DNA from 4 places in the Streptomyces sp. NPDC048644 genome. Region 2 is predicted to be linked to each of the others. Evidence: riboswitches for the same ligand, from Rfam matches in the RefSeq annotation. Region 2 holds a riboswitch; each other region holds the start of a gene.
What was found. A riboswitch is a leader RNA that binds a small molecule or an ion and turns the genes downstream of it on or off. The one in region 2 is predicted to bind cobalamin.

Region 1 (4,755 bases), on a different contig from region 2:
GGGGCCGCCACAGGCGCGCACCAGGTAGCCGGCAGCGGCCAGCGCCCCCAGGGCGCACCAGAGGTTCGGCATGGCCGCCGAGCCGTAGAACACGGTGGGCCACAGCCCGGCGAACAGGGCGCCGGCGCAGGCGAGTACCGGCGGGGCGAAGACCTTCCGCCACACCCACAGGGCGCCGAACAGTCCGGCCGACGACAGCACGGCGAGGTAGACCCGCAGCGCCGTCGTCGACGTGGTCAGGGCGGCGACCGGCGCCACCAGATAGGAGACACCGCGGGCCCGGGGCGCGCTGAAGAACGCGGCGGGCGCCTGGTGGCCGACCTGGCTGACGTAGACCGTCTCGTCCCAGCCCAGCTCCGAACCCGGTACCACCACGGCCAGTTGGACCAGGGCGAAGACGACGGCGACCGCGGCCGGCCACGGTGCGGCGCGGGCGGCACGGGAGCGCGCTCCGGGCGGGCCCGCGGGCCGCAGCGGACGCGGCGCCAGGCGTTCGTGCATGGCCGCTCCTCGCCGGGGCCCGGCCGTTCATCGGGTCGTCAGGGAGCCCCACGCTGCCCGAGGCGCGCGGGGCGGGCCAGCGCGCGGCTGCCATTGGGAGTAGCCGCGCGCCGGGGGAGGGCGGGGACGGCAGCCGGGTCGCGGGCGCTTTGGGCAGGTCAGGCGCCTGCCGCGCGTCAGGGATGCGTGAAGGCGGCGCCTGCTCGCGCCAAGAATCCGCAAGGGGCCGGGCTCCGGCGCCGCGGGCGGCACACGCTGGGCCGACCCGCACAGAAGGAGCTCCGCCCGATGTCCGTGCCGACCACCGAGGCCGTGCCGCCACCCGATCCCGAACCGTCACGCCCCGCCCCGCCGTTGCCGTCGCCCGGTGCTGCGGCCCGTACCGCGCCGGTGGCCGATCCGGGCGCGCGGCACCGGCTCACCGCGATCACCGGCCTGGCGGCGCTCTCGCTGGACGCGATGGCATCGGTGGCGTACGGGCCCGAGGCCATCGCCCTGGTCCTGGCCGCCGCGGGCGCCCGCGGGCTCGGCTTCACCCTGCCGGTCACCGTCGCGATCGTCGTACTCCTCGCGGTGCTGGTCGCCTCCTACCGGCAGGTCATCGCCGCGTTCCCGGACGGCGGCGGCAGTTACGCGGTCGCCACCGCCTACCTGGGGCGCCGGGCAGGACTGGTGGCCGCCGCCTCGCTCGTCCTCGACTACGTGCTCAACGCCGCGGTGGCAGTCACCGCCGGTGTCGCGGCCCTGACCTCCGCCTTTCCCGCCCTGTACGACGACCGCCAGTGGCTCTGCCTGGCCGTGCTCGCGGTCATCACCGCGCTGAACCTGCGCGGGATCGCCGACTCGGCGCGTGCCTTCGTCCTGCCCACCGTCGTCTTCGTCGGCTCGATCCTGGTGCTGATCGTCGTCGGCCTGTTCCGCAGCCACCCGGTGAGCATGGAGTCGGCCGCGGGGCACGCGCCGGTGCTCACCGGCGACGCGGCGTCGGTCGGCGCCCTGCTCCTGCTGAAGGCGTTCGCCTCCGGCTGTTCGGCGCTGACCGGGGTCGAGGCCATCGCCAACGCCGTGCCGTCCTTCCGCGCCCCGGCCGCCCGCCGGGCCCGTCGGGCCGAGGCCGCGCTCGGGGCGCTGCTGGGTGTCATGCTGATCGGCCTGTCGGTGCTGATCTCCCGCTTCTCGCTCCAGCCGGCCGAGGGCGTCACCGTACTCGCGCAGCTCGCGGACGCGTCACTGGGTCACCACACCGCCTTCTACATCGTGCAGTTCGCGACCACCGCGCTGCTCGCGCTGTCCGCGAACACGTCCTTCGGCGGGCTGCCTGTGCTGCTGAAGCTGCTCGCACGTGACCACTATCTGCCGCATGTCTTCGGCCTGCGCGCGGACCGGCAGGTGCACCGACACGGCGTCCTGGCCCTGGCGCTGGTCGCCGCGGGGCTGCTGGTGCTGTCCGGCGGCGACACCCGCACCCTCGTACCGCTCTTCGCGATCGGCGTGTTCGTCGGCTTCACCCTCGCCCAGGCGGGCATGGTCCGCCACTGGCAGCGGGTGCGCGGCCCGCGGTGGGCGGGCAAGGCGTTGCTGAACGGGTTCGGCGCCCTGCTCACCGGCGTCAGCGCCGTCGTCGTCACCGCCACCAAACTCCCCGACGGCGCCTGGCTGATCGTCCTCGCCCTGCCCTCCCTGGTGGCGGTCTTCGCGCTGATCCGCCGCGCCTACGACCGGATCGGCGAGCGGATCGGTGTGGGCCGGATCCCCGGACCTCCGTGCCGGGAGCGCTCGTTGGTGGTCGTACCGGTCTCCTCGCTGACCCGCCTCACCCGTGACGCGCTGTCCGCCGCCGTCTCGATGGGCGAAGAGGTCCACGCCGTCACGGTCGCCCACACCGACGCCGACGACCGGGCGGGGGCCGCGGCGCTGGAGGCGGACTGGGCGCGCTGGAGCCCCGGTGTCCCGCTGCTGCGGCTGTACTCCGACCGCCGGGACCTGGGGCGCCCCATCGCCGCGTACGTCAGGGACCTGGGCGCCGCCCACCCCACCGCCCGGATCACCGTCCTGATCCCCGAGACCGAACCGGCGCGGCCGTGGCAGCGGCTGCTGCACAACCAGCGCGGCGCGGTGGTCGCCCGTGCCGTACGCCGTGGCACGAACGCGGGGATCTGCCGGTTGCGGCTGCGGAGTTGAGGGACGGCGGCCGTCCGGAAAGAGGGGTGCGGGCCGCCGAGATCACCAAGGGGGGTGGACTTACTAGGACGTCCAACTATATGTTCATGGACAAGCCCGCGGTGCAGGGAAGCCGGTGTGAATCCGGCGCGGTCCCGCCACTGTGACCGGGGAGTTCGTCCTCGCAGGACACGCCACTGACGAGCCAGATGTCGGGAAGGCACGAGGACGGGCGCTGATCCGGGAGTCAGGATACCGGCCGCGGGGTGTTCCGTGTTGTCCACGAGGATGGAGCAGACACGCATGGCACCGGTGCGTACCCACGACCCTGGTGATCCGGCGCACCCGGCGGCACTCCCCGCCCGGTGACGGTTCTTCGCCCCCGCGTTCCAGCCGTTCCGGCGGCGCGCCCACCCGCGCCCGCCGCCGGACCGCTCTGCGCCATCCCCGGATCTCACCTGACGAGAGCAGGCATCCATGGTCCGTGAACTGACCCACTTCATCGGCGGCAAGCACCTCCCGGGAACCTCGGGCGCCCACGCCGACGTGTACGACCCCAACACCGGTCGCGTGCAGGCGAGGACGCCGCTGGCCGACCGCGCCGAGACCGAGGCGGCCATCGCCGACGCGGCACGGGCCCAGCAGACGTGGGGCGAATGGAACCCGCAGCGCCGCGCCCGCGTCCTGCTGCGGTTCCTCCAACTCGTCGACGCCGAGAAGGACTCACTCGCCCGGCTGCTGTCATCCGAACACGGCAAGACCGTCCCCGACGCGCACGGCGACATCCAACGCGGCCTGGAGGTCGTCGAGTTCGCGGCCGGCATCCCGCACCTGCTCAAGGGCGAGTTCAGCGACAACGCGGGCAGCGGCATCGACGTCCACTCGCTGCGCCGCCCGCTCGGCGTCACCGCCGGCATCACCCCGTTCAACTTCCCCGCGATGATTCCGCTCTGGAAGGCCGCCCCAGCAATCGCCTGCGGCAACTCCTTCGTGCTCAAGCCGTCCGAACGCGACCCGTCGGTACCGCTGCGGCTCGCCGAACTCTTCCTGGAGGCGGGCCTGCCGCCCGGTGTGCTCAACGTCGTCAACGGCGGCAAGGAGGCGGTGGACACCCTCGTGAAGGATCCGCGCGTCCAGGCGCTCGGCTTCGTCGGATCCACGCCCGTCGCCGCGCACCTCTACGCCGCTGCCGCCGCGCAGGGCAAGCGCGCCCAGTGCTTCGGCGGCGCCAAGAACCACCTGATCGTGATGCCGGACGCGGACCTCGACCAGGCCGTCGAGGCGCTGATCGGCGCCGGATTCGGCTCTGCGGGGGAGCGCTGCATGGCGATCTCCGTCGCCGTACCGGTGGGGGAGGAGACCGCCGACGCGCTGGTCGCCCGGCTCAAGGAACGGATCGCCTCCCTGCGCATCGGCACGTCCGACGACCCGGACGCCGACTTCGGCCCGCTGGTCTGCAGGGAAGCCGTCGACCGGGTCCGCGAATACGTCGCGTCCGGCGTCCGGGAAGGAGCCGAACTCGTCGTCGACGGGCGGGACTTCAGCCTCCCGGGACACGAGGACGGCTTCTTCGCCGGCGCCTCGCTCTTCGACCGCGTCACCCCGGCCATGCGGATCTACCAGGAAGAGATCTTCGGCCCCGTCCTGTCCGTCGTACGCGCCGCCGACTACGAGGAGGCGCTGCGGCTCCCCACCGAGCACCCCTACGGCAACGGCGTCGCGATCTTCACCAGGGACGGCGACACCGCGCGGGACTTCACCCGCCGGGTGGAGACCGGCATGATCGGGGTCAACGTCCCCATCCCGGTGCCCGTCGCCTACCACACCTTCGGCGGCTGGAAGCGCTCCGGATTCGGCGACCTCAACCAGCACGGACCGGACGCCATCCGCTTCTACACCCGCACCAAGACCGTCACCTCGCGCTGGCCGTCAGGGGTCAAGGAAAGCGCGAACTTCACCCTGCCGACCATGGGATGAGCGCCGTGACGACCTCCCTGACCGCAGACCAACTCGCCCTCCACCAGGTCACCCTGGACTTCGCGGCGGAACACCTCGCCCCGCACGCCGTCGCCTGGGACCAGGACAAACACTTCC
Region 2 (4,755 bases):
ACCGGGTAGACCAGCGCCTCTTCGATGTGGTCGGCGCGCAGGTGCTCGGCCGCTATGGACCGCGCGATGGACCGGCCGTGCCGGGCGCTGTGGTACGCCACCACGTCCGCATCGGCGATGACCTGCACGGCCCGCACGGTCATCAGGGACGGGTCGCCTGGGCCGAGCCCCACGCCGTACAGACGGCCCGCAGGCCGCTCCCCGCGCACGCCGCCGTCGGACTGCCCATCGGGCTGCTGCTCGCTCACGCTTACTCTTCCTCGCTCGCCATGGCGTTGATCGCGGCTGCGGTCATGGCGCTGCCGCCGCGCCGCCCGCGCACCACGATGTGGTCCAGCTTCGACGGATGGGCGGCGAGCGCGTCCTTGGACTCGGCCGCGCCGATGAAGCCGACGGGGATGCCGACGACCGCCGCCGGGCGCGGTGCGCCCTCCTCGATCATTTCCAGCAGGCGGAACAGCGCGGTGGGCGCGTTCCCGATGGCGACCACCGCGCCGTCCAGCTTCTCCCGCCACAGCTCCATCGCCGCGGCGCTGCGGGTGGTGCCCAGGTCGGCGGCGAGCGCGGGCACCGACGGGTCGGCGAGGGTGCACAGCACCTCGTTGTCCGCAGGCAGCCGCTTGCGGGTGATGCCGCTGGCGACCATGTTGGCGTCGCACAGGATCGGCGCTCCGGCGTGCAGTGCCTCGCGCGCGCTCGCCACCACGCCGGGTGTGTAGGCGAGGTCGCGTACGAGGTCGACCATGCCGCAGGCGTGGATCATGCGGACCGCGACCCGGCTGACGTCGGCGGGCAGCCCCGCGAGGTCCGCCTCGGCGCGGATGGTGGCAAAGGACTGGCGGTAGATCGCCGCCCCGTCCTTCTCGTAGTCGAACACGGTGCCCTCGGTGTGGTGGGTCGGTGGTGGGTGGGTGGCAAACGGCGGGTGGGCGCGGTCAGTGGCCCGACGGCGCCGGGGAGGCCGCGGCCCTGGCGGCGGCGACGGCGCCTGCCGCCTGCCGCGCGGTGACGCCGGATGCGACCGGCGCCGGTGGTGCCCCGGGCCGTACGACGGACACCCGGTAGCCGTCGCCGGCGGCCAGGACGTCGATCCAGGTGCCGTGCGGGTGGCCGCAGCGGCGCGCGCAGCCGGACCACTGGACGGGCAGCAGCCCTTCGGCCCCGGTGGCATCGGCCGCGACGGCTGCCGCGGCGTCCGCCCGTACGTCCGTCAGGGACTTGGCGCAGCCGGGGCGGCCGGTGCAGGCGCCGATCCGGTGCCAGGGGGAGGCGGGGTCGGTGATCAGCCCGGCGGCGGCCAGTTCCGGCAGCCGCCGTGCGGCGGTGGCGGGCGCGAGGCCGGGGACGATCACCCCGCGCCAGGGGGTCAGGCGCAGCGTGCCGTCGCCGTCGGTGGCCGCCACGTCGGTCAGCAGCCGCCACTGGGCGCAGGTCAGCCGGCCCAGCGGCGGCTGCACGCTGAGCGCCGAGCCGCCGGGTCCTTCGACGATGCCGGGCGCGGCGGCCTCTCCGTACGACGGCGCCTCGCGGTATGCGGGTACGTCGCCGGGCGGCACGTACGCGGCGGCGACGCCGGCCGCCCGCAGCCGCTCGCCGGTTTCGCGGACGGTCGGCATCCGGTCGGCCGGCAGGTCGCGGACCCGCCAGGCGCCGGTGCCGTCCGCCGCCGCCAGGAAGTGCTCGGCGGCGGTGAGCGCGGCCCGCGGCACGTCGGGTCCTGCGATCCGCAGGGCAGCGGGGGAGCCGTCGGCGGTGTCCAGGACGTCGTCGGGGGTGCCCAGGAAGAGGAGGGCGCCGCCGGTCGTCCCGGCCGACTCGGTGGCTTCTGCGACCAAGGTCACATCGCCGCCGAGCGCCGCCACATCGCCCCTGCCGTCGTCCAGGACGAAGAGGAATCGGCCCGACAGCTGCGGCGCGACGTCGCTCGCGCACAGCAGCCCGTCCAGCTCTCCGGCCCAGCGCCGCACGTCAGCGGGGGTGCGGCGGTCGAGGCCCGCGAGCGGTGAGGCGAGGATGTTGCGGACGCGTTCGTGGCGGGCGGAGGGCAGCAGCCCGGCGCCTGACAGCAGTGCAGCCAGCTCCTGGCCGCAGCCGTCGGACAGGCCGCGCAGTTCGGCGTTGCCGCGCGAGGTGAGGGAGATCCGGCCGTCCCCGAGCCGTTCGGCCGCGTCCGCGAGCGCCGCCGTCTGACGCAGCGTCAACTGCCCGGCCGGTACCCGGACTCGGGCCAGCGCACCGTCCGCCGCCGCGTGCAGCCGCAGCGCTCCCGGGCAGGCGTCACCGCGGTCGCGCGGCGGCGTCGTGGCCCGCTGGGGCCGGAGGGAGGGGGAGGGCGGCATGGCGGCGAGCATACCGACGTCGGGTGCGGGTCAGGTCGTGAGCCGGGCCGCCAGGGGAGGGGGCGGACGGCCGGTGCGGATGCGGCCTCCCGCACGTCGGGCGCAGCCCTTACTATGCAGGTCGGTGGGTCAGCTGGCCCACCGGACGCCAGCGACGGCGCCAGGGAGGAAGCCCGGTGAGAATCCGGCGCGGTCCCGCCACTGTGAACCCGGACACCCTCCGGGCGAGCCAGGAACTCCCGCCGTCTCTACGACCCACCCGGGGCGCGGACACCCCGAGGAAGGCCCTGCGCTCGCATGCTTCTGCTGCTGTCGACATCCGACACCGACCTGCTCAGCGCCCGCGCTGCCACCGGTCCCGTGCCGTTCCGGCTCGCCAACCCCGCCCGGCTCGACATCGGTGAGCTGCCCGCGCTGCTGGAGGGCACCGACCTCGTCGTCGTGCGTCTCCTGGGTGGCATCCGCGCCTGGGAAGAGGGCCTGGAGGTGCTGCTCGCCGCAGGCCAGCACCGCCCGGTCGTCGTCCTCACCGGCGAACAGGCCCCCGACGCGCAGCTGATGGAGGCGTCCACGGTCCCGGTCGGCATCGCGGCCGAGGCGCACGCCTACCTCGCGCACGGCGGCCCCGCCAACCTCGGCCGGCTCGCCCGCTTCCTGTCCGACACGGTCCTGCTGACCGGCCACGGCTTCGAGCCGCCGGAGCCCGCCCCGTCCTGGGGAGAGCTGGAGCGCCCCGGCGCCCGTACGGACCTCGCAGGGCCGCTGGTCGCGGTGCTCTACTACCGCGCCCACCACATGAGCGGCAACACCGGCTTCGTCGACGCCCTGTGCGCGCAGATCGAGCAGGCCGGCGGCCGTCCGCTGCCGCTCTTCGTCGCCTCGCTGCGGGCGCCGGAGCCCGAGCTGATCGACGCGCTGCGCCCGGCCGACGCCATCGTCACCACCGTCCTGGCCGCCGGCGGCACCAAGCCCGCCGAGGCGTCCGCGGGCGGCGACGACGAGTCCTGGGACGCGGGCGCGCTGGCAGGACTGGACGTCCCGATCCTCCAGGCCCTGTGCCTGACCGGCACCCGCGCCGCCTGGGAGGAGAACGACGAGGGCCTGTCCCCGCTCGACGCCGCCACCCAGATCGCGGTCCCGGAGTTCGACGGCCGCCTGATCACCGTCCCGTTCTCGTTCAAGGAGATCGACGAGGACGGCCTGCCGACCTACGCCGCCGACCCCGAGCGCGCCGCCCGCGTCGCCGGCATCGCGGTCAGGCACGCCCGCCTGCGCCACATCCCGGCCGCCGACAAGCGCCTCGCGCTGGTGCTGTCCGCGTACCCCACCAAGCACTCCCGCATCGGCAACGCCGTCGGCCTTGACACCCCCGCGTCGGCCGTGGCCCTGCTGCGCCGACTGCGCGATGAGGGCTACGACTTCGGCACCGAAGAGGTGCCGGGCCTGGCGTCGGGCGACGGCGACGAGCTGATCTACGCCCTGATCGAGGCCGGCGGCCACGACCAGGAATGGCTCACCGAGGAGCAGCTGGCCCGCAACCCCGTCCGCATCCCGGCCGCCGACTACAAGCGCTGGTACGCCACGCTCCCGCAGGAACTGCGCGCATCGGTCGAGCAGCACTGGGGCCCGCCGCCCGGCGAGATGTTCCTGGACCGCAGCCACGCCGGCGAGCCGGGACGCGACCCCGAGGGCGACATCGTCCTCGCCGCCCTGCGCCGCGGCAATCTCCTCGTCCTCATCCAGCCGCCGCGCGGCTTCGGCGAGAACCCGATCGCGATCTACCACGACCCCGATCTGCCGCCCTCGCACCACTACCTGGCGGCCTACCGCTGGATCGCCGCGTCCGCCGACGACGGCGGCTTCGGCGCCGACGCCATGGTCCACCTCGGCAAGCACGGCAACCTGGAGTGGCTGCCGGGCAAGAACGCCGGCCTGTCCGCCGCCTGCGGCCCGGATGCCGCACTCGGCGACCTCCCCCTCATCTACCCCTTCCTGGTCAACGACCCGGGCGAGGGCACCCAGGCCAAGCGCCGCGTCCACGCCACCCTCGTCGACCACCTCGTCCCGCCGATGGCGCGCGCGGAGTCGTACGGCGACATCGCCCGCCTGGAACAGCTCCTCGACGAGTACGCCGCGATCTCCGCCATGGACCCGGCCAAGCTGCCCGCCATCCGCGCGCAGATCTGGACCCTCATCCAGGCCGCCAAGCTCGACCACGACCTCGGCCTCGAAGCCCGCCCGGACGACGACGGCTTCGACGACTTCCTGCTGCACGTCGACGGCTGGCTGTGCGAGGTCAAGGACGCCCAGATCCGCGACGGCCTGCACGTCCTGGGCGGCGCCCCCACCGGCGCGGCCCGCGTCAACCTCGTCCTGGCCATCCTCCGCGCCCGCCAGATCTGGGGCGGCACCTCCG
Region 3 (4,755 bases), on a different contig from region 2:
CGCGCGCGGCACATACGCGGTGCGGCCGTAGCCACGCGCGTCCATCGCCGCGGCCAGCGCGACCGACCGCTCCAGCGCGCCCTCCAGCACCGGCAGGCCCACCTGGAGGAGCGCCGCGACCCCACGGTCGGGACGGCCGCGCAGCCGGCGGGCGGCCCGCAGCCGCTGCACATCGGCGACCAGATTCGGCGCGAAGGTCATCGCGACGACCACCGCGACCCCCGCCTCGTACAGCGCGCCTGGCAGCGACTTCAGCAGCCGCGCCGGATTCGCCAGCGCATTGGCCGCGCCGACGCAGATGAGCAGCGTGGCCAGCTTCAGACCGTCGTAGAGCGCGAAGACCATGCCCTCGGCGGTGACCCGGCCACCGATGCGCACCCCCTTCGCCCAGTCGGGCAGCGGCAGTTCGGGCAGCGTCACCAGCGTGTGCGTCCCCGGAATCGGCGAACCGAGCAGGAAGGCGAAGACCAGCCGGATCCCGAGCACCAGCAGCCCCAGCTTCACGAACGCTCCGTAGGAACGGGCCCAGGGCGCATCCGTACGGCGCACCGCGACGACGTAACCCGCGACGCCGACCAGCAGGCACAGCAGCAGCGGATTGGTGGTGCGGGACGCGGCGGTCGCGAGACCGAGCGCCCACAGCCACCACGCGCCCGCGTGCAGGGCCGTGCTGCGGGTCGCCTGCGGGGCGCTCATCCGCGCCGGCGGCGTGCCTGCCACCCGGCGGCCACACCCAGCACGACGACGACGCCGATCCCGCCGAGCAGCCCGGCGGAAGGACCACCACCGTCCCCGTCCGCACCCGCAGCCGGCTTCTCCGACGACGGCGACGCACCGGCCGACGCACCCGACCCGCTCACCTGCTCCGCGCACCCCGCCTTCGGATAGTCCGCGACGCCGCACAGCAGCCCGTGCGCGTCGTACCGCAGCGACGTGGCCACCGCCGCCAGCGCGTCACCCGCCGACGCGTCATCGGGCACCCGGGCACACTCCTCGCGCGGCTCCGGCGGCTGCTCGCCCTTCGGCGCATCCGCCGCCGTACCGAAATCGATGACGACCCCGACCCGCTTCGCCCCGTCCTTCGCCTGCGTACCGGCACACAGCGCCTTGAAGTCGGCCGCGGGACGTGGCTTGCCCGCGGCGGCCGAGTCCGCGCTGACGGTGAAGCGGAAACCGGTGACGGCGCCGTCGGCCGGACGCATCGTGGCCGGGCCCTGCGTGGCGTACGCCCAGGACCCGCCGTCACCGTCCCAGAAAGACCAGTAGCGGTACTCCTGCGCCTGGGCGGGGCCCGCGCCCAGACCGGTCACGGCCGCCGCGAGCAGCAGGGCACAGGCGAGGCGCGTACGCCGCATCACAGCCCGCGCTTCCGTCGGCCGCTGATCAGGAAGCCGATACCGGCACCCACGGCGAGACCGATCACGATCACCCACCACACACTGAACCCGCCGTCCGACCCGGTGTCCTTCGGATCCTTGGCGGGCGACACGGACTGCCCGTCACCGGCCGGCTTCGGGCCCGTCGCGTTGAGCCCCGCGACCAGGTCCTTACCGCCGAAGTCCCGCGGGTCGGCGCCGGTCGCGTGCGCGGCGAACACCAACTGCGCGTACGCCGCGGGGCCGCCCGTCTTCGCCCACGGCGCGCCGTGCTTCTCCAGCCACGCCAGCGGCTGGCGGGCCGCCGCGCGGTGCCCGCCCGCGGCCAGCGCCACCACCGCGTCGGCGGTGTTGCCCACGTCGGGCTGCTTCTCCGCCCCCGGCATCGCGGACGGCAGGTGCTGCCCGTTCTTGCCGAGCTGCGCCACGAGATAGGCGTCCGCGCCTTCCGCGGCCTCCTTACGGTCCGCCGCGCCGGCCTTCCCGCCGTCCTCGCAGGACGGCGCCGCAGGCGCGCCGGCGTCCTTGCCCGCCGGGCCGACGACGAAGCCCTTGCCCAGGGCGCCGGTCGCCGCAGCCGCCGACGCGTCCGCGTTCGCCGCCGCGCCCTTGAGCTGGAAGGTGAACGCGCCCCGCTCGCCCTCCTTCACGTCACAGCCGAGCCGGAAGGTGAGCAGCCCCTCGTACGGAGACCTGCCGCCCTTCGTCACGGACTCGGGACGCTCACCGGCCGCGGCCAGCGCACCGATCACCACGGACGTGGAGTTGGCGTCGCTCGGCGAACCGGCCATCGAAGGCCAGCCGCCGTCGTCGTTCTGCACCGACTTCAGCCAGCCCACCGCCTTGCGCACGGCCTCGTCGTGCCCGCCGAGCGCGGCCAGCGCCTGCACGGCAGCCGCCGTCTGGTTGGTGTCCCGCATCGTCTTGGCGTCACACGCCTTCGCCGGATCCGCGCGGAACGCGGCGAAGGCGCCGTCCGCGCACTGCTGCCCCGCCAGCCAGTCCACGGCGGACGCGGCAGGCCGCACCCCCACGGTGTGCTGGGCCAGCAGCGCGAGCGACTGCCGCCACACCCCGTCGTACTGCGCGTCCCCGGAGCCGTACAGGCCAGCGGGCAGCTTCTTCGGGGCGGGCGGCGGAGAGTCGGCGAACGCGGCAGGGGCGGCGCTGCCCAGCACGGCGGCAGCCGCCAGCGCGGCGGCCACGCGGCGCGCCAGGACGGCGAAGGAGGGGGCCATGGGGGCCATCGGTCGGTGCCTCTCGGTCGGTTCGCAGCGGTGGTGGTCGGGCACGCCCTACGCAGCCACGCTCGGCCGGCCGCCGCGTCGGCGGCCGTGGTGACCGTACGCGGTGGCACCGGGCTCAGCTCCGTATACCTCGACGGTGCCGCGCACCGGCCGGCCGCGGGCGGCGGATCCGGTGGCGGGAGCCTTGGTGTGCCCCACCGGGTGCTCCGGCTCGTACGGGCTCCGTGCGGCGCGCGCGTGCTTGCGGCGCGCGGGACGGGCCCGCCCTGACGGTTGCGGGTCAGCGCCGGATTTCCACCGGCTTCCCCCGATCGGGCACGGATGAAGTTATCCGCACACTTTAGCGGGCGGTCGCCACGGCACGGCCGTCGGCGGCCCTTCCCCAAGCTCTCAGCTTCGTTCGAGCAGGGGAGACCCCATCCCAAGCTCTCAGCTTCGTTCGAGCAGGGGAGACCCCATCCCACCGGGCCCGCGGGCCGCCGCCCCGGTCACATCGCGCGGAACCGCACCGGGTCGGCGCCCGGCAGCTGCTCGGCCCGCCCGAGCTTCACCAGGCGCCGCAGATGCGCCTCGGCCTCGGACACCGCGATGTTCCGGGAACCGTGCGGGATCTGCTCCCAGGGCCGGTTCCACTCCATGGCCACGGCCAGCTGCCAGGGGGTCAGCGGTTCGCCGAGCAGCGCGTGGATCCCGTCGAGCCGTTCCTCGTGGTGTGCGATCAGCTCCCTGGCGCGGCCCGCGGCGTCGGTGAACGCGTACTGATGGGCGGGCAGCACCTCGGCGGGCGCGAGGCGGGCGACCCGCTCCAGGGAGGCGAGGTAGTCGCCGAGGGGATCTGCCCAGCTCGAACGAAGCTGAGCGCTTGAGGGAGGGGCGGTGACCGTCGCATCGTCCGGCTCCTCGTACAGGCCGATGTGCGGGGTGATGCCGGGCAGCAGGTGGTCGCCGGAGAACAGCCGCCCGAAGCCGCCCGCCGGGCCCCGCGGCTCGCCAGGGGCGGCCTGCCCCGGGTGTGCCTCCTCCAGGTGCAGGCAGACGTGGCCCGGCGTGTGGCCCGGTGTCCACAGGGCGCGCAGCCTGCGGCCGGGCAGGTCGAGCAGCTCGCCGGGTGCGATCGGACGGTCGGGCAGCGCGGGGCGGCGGGCGGGCAGCGCGCGGGTGCCTGACTTCCTGGCGCGGGCCGCGCGCAGCGGCGCCAGGTGGTCGTCGGGGGCGCCGGACGCGGTGAGCTTCGCGGTCAGGTAGTCGAGCCAGCGGCCCGGTTCGGCCTCGCGGGTGCGGCGGACCACGTCCGTGTCCGCCTCGTGCATCGCGATCCAGGCGCCGGACGCCTCCCGTACGGCGGCGGAGAGGCCGTGGTGGTCGGGGTGATGGTGGGTGATCAGGACGCCGTGCAGGTCAGGGACGGCGAAGCCGCAGGCCGCGACGCCGGCGACGAGGGCGTCCCAGGAGGCCGGGTCGTCCCAGCCGGTGTCGACGAGGACCGGGCCGCGGTCGGTCTCCAGGAGGTGGACGAGGGTGTGCCCGAGCGGGTTGTCGGGGATGGGGACGGCGATGCTCCACACGCCGCCCTTGTGGTCGGTCACTCGTGTCATCCCGGTCCCCTTTCGGCGCAGCCAGGCGGCCCACTATAACTAGAACCGGTTTCAGTGCGGCGTGAAGTGGCCTTTTGCCGGGCCGGAGTTGGCGGCAACGGGGTGGCCGGTACGGGCGGCGCGGAGGGATTCGGCTCTCGCCGTGGACTCCTCCCGGGGGAGGTGGTATCAGTTTCTGATGCAGCGTCAGGAACCGGCGGGAGCGGCAGTTCCGGTCGGCCAAGGCGGCCAAGGCGGCCCATCCGCGGGAGGCGGCAGCGATGAGCGACCTCGTCGAGTACGGAAAGCTCTACATCGGTGGTGAGCTGGTCGATCCGGCAGGACGCGACACGATCGAGGTGGTCTCACCCCACACCGAACAGGTCATCGGCCGCGTCCCGCACGCCTCGCGGGCCGACGTCGACCGCGCGGTGACCGCGGCCCGCACCTCCTTCGACTCCGGGGTCTGGGCGAACACCCCGCTCGACGAACGGATCGCGGTGATCACCCGGATCAAGGACGCCTTCGCGGTCCGCAGCGAGGAGATCGCCAAGGTCA
Region 4 (4,755 bases), on a different contig from region 2:
TCGAGCCGCGGGTCGTCCGGCGCCGGCAGATGCAGCGCGGGGACCGGGTGCGGGACGAGTTGGAGGAGCAGCAGCTCCATGACCTTGCCGTCCCTGCCGTCGCGGTCGTACACGAGGGGGATGCGGGTCGCCTCGTCGATGAGTTCGCGCAGCAGCGGGGAGACCGCGACGACGGTGGGGGTCGTCGGCAACTGCCCGACGGCCTGCGGCAGGAGATAGAGGGTGCGCATGGCGACGGCGCCCGCGCAGGTCATCGCGTGGGTCAGGCCGGCCGGGATCCAGACGCCGCGGGTGGCGGGTGCCACCCACAGGCCGTAGTCGGTGGCGACGGTGATGGCCCCGGTGGTGCCGTAGATCAGCTGGGCGCGGCGGTGGTGGTGCGGCGGGATGTGATGGCCGTCCGGGAGGTCGCGTGCCATCGCGGCGAGCGGCCTCGGAACGTGCTGGTAGTCGTCGCGGTGCTCGCTCTTTCCGTACATGGCACATTCTCGACAGACGATGGCAGGACAACGAAAGTATGCCGGGAGGCGGCGGCTTAGCGTCGGGTCATGTGAGCGATTCCTCCTCCCCTCCCCCTGTCAGGTACCGGCCCCGCCTCCGTCGCGGCGGCGGCACGGCGGCGCTGCCCGCGCCCGGGATCCCCGGGCCGAGCCGGGCGCTGATCTGGCTGCTGGCGGCCACCAGCGCCGTCACGGCGGCCAACGTCTATCTCAACCAGCCGCTGCTGGGCGCCGTGGCGGCGTCCCTGGGCGCCGGCCCCGATACCCTCGGGGCCGTCCCCACCGCCACCCAACTCGGGTACGCGGCGGGCATCTTGCTGCTCGTACCGGCGGGCGACAGTCACGACAGGCGGCGGCTGATCCTCTGGCTGGGCACGGCCTCCGCCCTGGCGCTCGCCGTGTGCGCGGTGTCCCCTTCGGTGTGGTGCCTGATCGTCGCGAGCTTCGCCGTGGGCCTGCTGTCGCCGGTCCCGCAGCTGGTCACGCCGCTCGCGGTGGCCCTGGCCGACCGGGCGGACGGCGGGGACGGCGGGCGGGGCGCGGGCCGCGGGCGCATCATCGGCACCGTGCAGGGCGGGCTGCTGGTGGGTGTGCTCGCCTCCCGCGCCTACTCAGGTTCCTTCGCCGAACTGGCCGGGTGGCGCGCCGTGTACGGCTGTTCCTGTGTACTCACCCTGCTGCTCGTCCTCGTACTGCGGCGGGCGCTGCCGTCCGTCCCCGCGACCGGCACCGCCCCCTACCGCGCCACGCTCGCCTCGCTCCCGCGGCTCTTTCGCACCCTCCCGCTGGTCCGGCTGATCACGGTCTCCGGCGCGCTGGTGGGGATCGCGTTCGGTGCCTTCTGGACGACGCTGACGTTCCTGCTCCAGCAGCACTTCCGGCTCGGCCCGACCGGGATCGGTCTGTTCGGCCTGGTGGCCGCGGCCAGCGCGCTCGCCTCGCCGTACGCCGGGCGGCTGGCCGACCGCATCGGCCGCCGCGGCGCGCTGGCCGCCCTGGTCGGCCTGGTCATCGCGGGCTGGCTGCTCCTGCTGCCGGGCGGCGGCGATCTGTGGTGGCTGACCGCCGGGGTGATCGTCCTGGACGTCGGGGTCTGGGGCAGCCAAGCGGCCTGCCAGGCGGCCCTGTTCACCCTCGAACCGGCGATCCACAACCGTCTCAACACCCTCTACTTCACCTTCCGTTTCCTGGGGATCGCCCTCGGGTCGCTGTGCGGGACGCTGGCCTGGGCAGCGGGCGGCTGGCCGGCGGTGGTGGCCACCGGCACCGCCGCGGCGCTGGCCGGCCTGCTCGTCGGACTGCTGCCTGGCAGCGGGTGTCCCACCTCACGTTCCGGCATCTGAACGGCACTGTCCGGATACCCGGCCGAGCCCATAGGCTGGGCGGTGCAGCTGGTTCGCCCTGTCCGCCAGGCAGGCGCGTCGCAAGAGGGAACCCGGTGGGAATCCGGGACTGCCCCGCAGCGGTGAACGGGAACGACCGCCGTCATACGCACTGGCCCCGAACGGGGCCGGGAAGCGACGGCCAGTAGGTGTCTGCCCGAGGCAGACGTGCCCGTGAGTCCGAAGACCTGCCACTGCCCGCGCGCGGCCTCGTGCGCGGTGATCCCGGTGACCTCGTGGGCGGGTCGGCGTACGTAATCAGGCGGGCACAGGCGCGTTGGGCGCCGCCCGCCGGGTTCGGCACCCTTCGCGCCCGTGACCACACCGGGGTCGCATGGAGAGACACTCGCGAAGGAGAGTTCCGTGACCAGCAAGTCCGCAGCCGCGGCAGCACGGGCCACCGTGCACGGCTACCCCCGCCAGGGTCAGCACCGGGAACTGAAGAAGGCCATCGAGGGCTACTGGAAGGGCCAGGTCACCGCCGACGCGCTGCGCGGCACGGCGGCCGGGCTGCGCCGCCACCACTGGCAGCAACTGGCCGACGCCGGCATCGACGAGGTGCCCACCGGCGACTTCTCGTACTACGACCACGTGCTGGACACCAGCGTCATGGTCGGCGCGATCCCCGCCCGCCACCGGGACGCGGTGGCCGCCGACGCACTGGACGGCTATTTCGCGATGGCCCGCGGCAACCAGGAGGTGGCGCCGCTGGAGATGACCAAGTGGTTCGACACCAACTACCACTATCTGGTACCGGAGTTGGGGCCCGATACGGTCTTCGCCGCGGACGCCACGCGGCAGGTCGCCGAGTTCAAGGAGGCCGCCGCGCTGGGCCTGACCGGGCGCCCGGTCCTGGTCGGCCCGGTCACCTACCTGCTGCTGGCCAAGCCCGCGCCCGGCGTCGACGCCGGCTTCGAGCCGCTGACCCTGCTCGACCGGCTGCTGCCCGTCTACGCCGAGGTACTCGCCGACCTGCGGGCCGCGGGCGCCGACTGGGTGCAGCTTGACGAGCCGGCCCTGGTGCAGGACCGCACGTCGGCCGAACTGAACGCAGCCGCCCGCGCCTACCGCGATCTGGGGGCGCTCACCGACCGTCCGAAGCTGCTGGTCGCCTCCTACTTCGACCGCCTGGGAGACGCCCTCCCCATCCTGGCCAAGGCGCCGGTGGACGGCCTGGCGCTCGACTTCACCGACGCGGCGGCTGCCAACCTCGACGCGCTGGCGGGCGTCGGCGGGCTGCCTGGCAAGCGCCTGGTGGCCGGAGTGGTCAACGGCCGCAACATCTGGATCAACGACCTGGAGAAGTCGCTGTCCACCCTCGGCACCCTGCTCGGCCTCGCCGACCGGGTCGACGTGGCCGCGTCCTGCTCCCTCCTGCACGTGCCGCTCGACGCCGCCGCCGAACGCGACATCGACCCGCAGATCGTCCGCTGGCTGGCCTTCGCCAAGCAGAAGACCGCGGAGCTGGTGACTTTGGCACGGGGCCTGTCACAGGGCACCGACACCATCGCCGCCGAACTCGCCGCCAACCGCGCCGACCTGTCCTCCCGTGCCCACTCCGCCCTCACCCACGACCCGGCCGTACGCGCCCGCGCCGCCGCCGTCACCGACGCGGACGTCCACCGCTCGGCGCCGTACCCCGACCGTGCCGCCGCCCAGCGCTCCCACCTCGGGCTTCCGCCGCTGCCGACCACCACCATCGGCTCGTTCCCGCAGACCGCCGAGCTGCGCACGGCCCGCGCCGACCTGCGCGCCGGGCGGATCGACTCCGCCGCGTACGAGGAGCGGATCGCCACGGAGATCCGCGAGGTACTGGCCTTCCAGGAGAAGGCCGGGATCGATGTCCTGGTGCACGGCGAACCCGAACGCAACGACATGGTCCAGTACTTCGCCGAGCAGCTCACCGGCTACCTCGCCACCCGGCACGGCTGGGTCCAGTCCTACGGCACCCGCTACGTCAGGCCGCCGGTCCTGGCCGGCGACATCTCGCGGCCCGAGCCGATGACGGTCCGGTGGACGACGTACGCCCAGTCGGTCACCGACCGGCCGGTCAAGGGCATGCTCACCGGCCCTGTCACCATGCTCGCCTGGTCCTTCGTCCGCGACGACCAGCCGCTCGCCGACACCGCACGCCAGGTGGCGCTGGCGCTGCGCGACGAGGTGGGCGACCTGGAGGCGAACGGCACGTCGGTGATCCAGGTCGACGAGCCCGCGCTGCGCGAGACGCTGCCGCTGCGGGCCGCTGACCGCGCCGGCTACCTGGCCTGGGCCACCGAGGCGTTCCGGCTGACCACCGGCGGGGTGCGTCCCGACACCCAGATCCACACCCACATGTGCTACGCGGAGTTCGGCGACATCGTCCAGGCCATCGACGACCTCGACGCGGACGTCATCAGCCTCGAAGCCGCCCGCTCCCACATGCAGGTCGCCCGCGAACTGGCCGCACACGGCTACCCGCGCGAGGCCGGGCCCGGCGTCTACGACATCCACTCGCCCCGCATTCCGGACGCCGACGAGGTGACCGCGCTGCTGCGCAAGGGACTTGAGGCCATTCCCCCCGAGCGGCTGTGGGTCAATCCGGACTGCGGCCTGAAGACCCGCGGCTGGGCCGAGGTCCGCACCTCGCTGGAGAACCTCGTCACCGCCGCCCGTACGGTGCGCGGCGGGCTGTCCGGCACGGCCTCCTGACACCCGCGCCTCCGGGCCCTGCGGCTCACAGGGCCCGGAGGCGCGCAACTCCCTTGTCCGGGACGCCGGTTCCTACGACGCCTGGCGGGCCGCCTCCGGGTAGAAGTCCCGGGGGCGGCCACGGGAGTCCTTGAGGCGGCCCAGCAGGCTCGCCGGGTACTCCAGCAGCCAGTAGCTGAGCACCG

Region 1: another riboswitch for cobalamin. It lies ahead of ACGFNI_RS18385 (CoA-acylating methylmalonate-semialdehyde dehydrogenase); the one in region 2 lies ahead of cobN (cobaltochelatase subunit CobN).
Region 3: another riboswitch for cobalamin. It lies ahead of ACGFNI_RS02485 (prenyltransferase/squalene oxidase repeat-containing protein); the one in region 2 lies ahead of cobN (cobaltochelatase subunit CobN).
Region 4: another riboswitch for cobalamin. It lies ahead of metE (5-methyltetrahydropteroyltriglutamate--homocysteine S-methyltransferase); the one in region 2 lies ahead of cobN (cobaltochelatase subunit CobN).

The regions. Positions count from the first base shown of each region.
Region 1 is NZ_JBICVO010000007.1:270,637-275,391, reverse strand. Features, by position in the region: gene ACGFNI_RS18395 (hypothetical protein) at 1-501, opposite strand, end outside; gene ACGFNI_RS18390 (APC family permease) at 790-2,682, shown strand; cobalamin riboswitch at 2,765-2,940, shown strand; gene ACGFNI_RS18385 (CoA-acylating methylmalonate-semialdehyde dehydrogenase) at 3,139-4,638, shown strand; gene ACGFNI_RS18380 (acyl-CoA dehydrogenase family protein) at 4,635-4,755, shown strand, end outside.
Region 2 is NZ_JBICVO010000006.1:207,764-212,518, reverse strand. Features, by position in the region: gene ACGFNI_RS16040 (precorrin-2 C(20)-methyltransferase) at 1-248, opposite strand, end outside; gene ACGFNI_RS16035 (precorrin-8X methylmutase) at 251-877, opposite strand; gene cobG (precorrin-3B synthase) at 936-2,339, opposite strand; cobalamin riboswitch at 2,464-2,599, shown strand; gene cobN (cobaltochelatase subunit CobN) at 2,637-4,755, shown strand, end outside.
Region 3 is NZ_JBICVO010000001.1:555,682-560,436, reverse strand. Features, by position in the region: gene ACGFNI_RS02495 (CbiQ family ECF transporter T component) at 1-696, opposite strand, end outside; gene ACGFNI_RS02490 (SCO2322 family protein) at 693-1,355, opposite strand; gene ACGFNI_RS02485 (prenyltransferase/squalene oxidase repeat-containing protein) at 1,355-2,623, opposite strand; cobalamin riboswitch at 2,802-2,969, opposite strand; gene ACGFNI_RS02480 (MBL fold metallo-hydrolase) at 3,112-4,218, opposite strand; gene ACGFNI_RS02475 (aldehyde dehydrogenase) at 4,479-4,755, shown strand, end outside.
Region 4 is NZ_JBICVO010000003.1:602,524-607,278, forward strand. Features, by position in the region: gene ACGFNI_RS09625 (helix-turn-helix domain-containing protein) at 1-479, opposite strand, end outside; gene ACGFNI_RS09630 (MFS transporter) at 551-1,843, shown strand; cobalamin riboswitch at 1,893-2,076, shown strand; gene metE (5-methyltetrahydropteroyltriglutamate--homocysteine S-methyltransferase) at 2,246-4,570, shown strand; gene ACGFNI_RS09640 (acyltransferase family protein) at 4,643-4,755, opposite strand, start outside.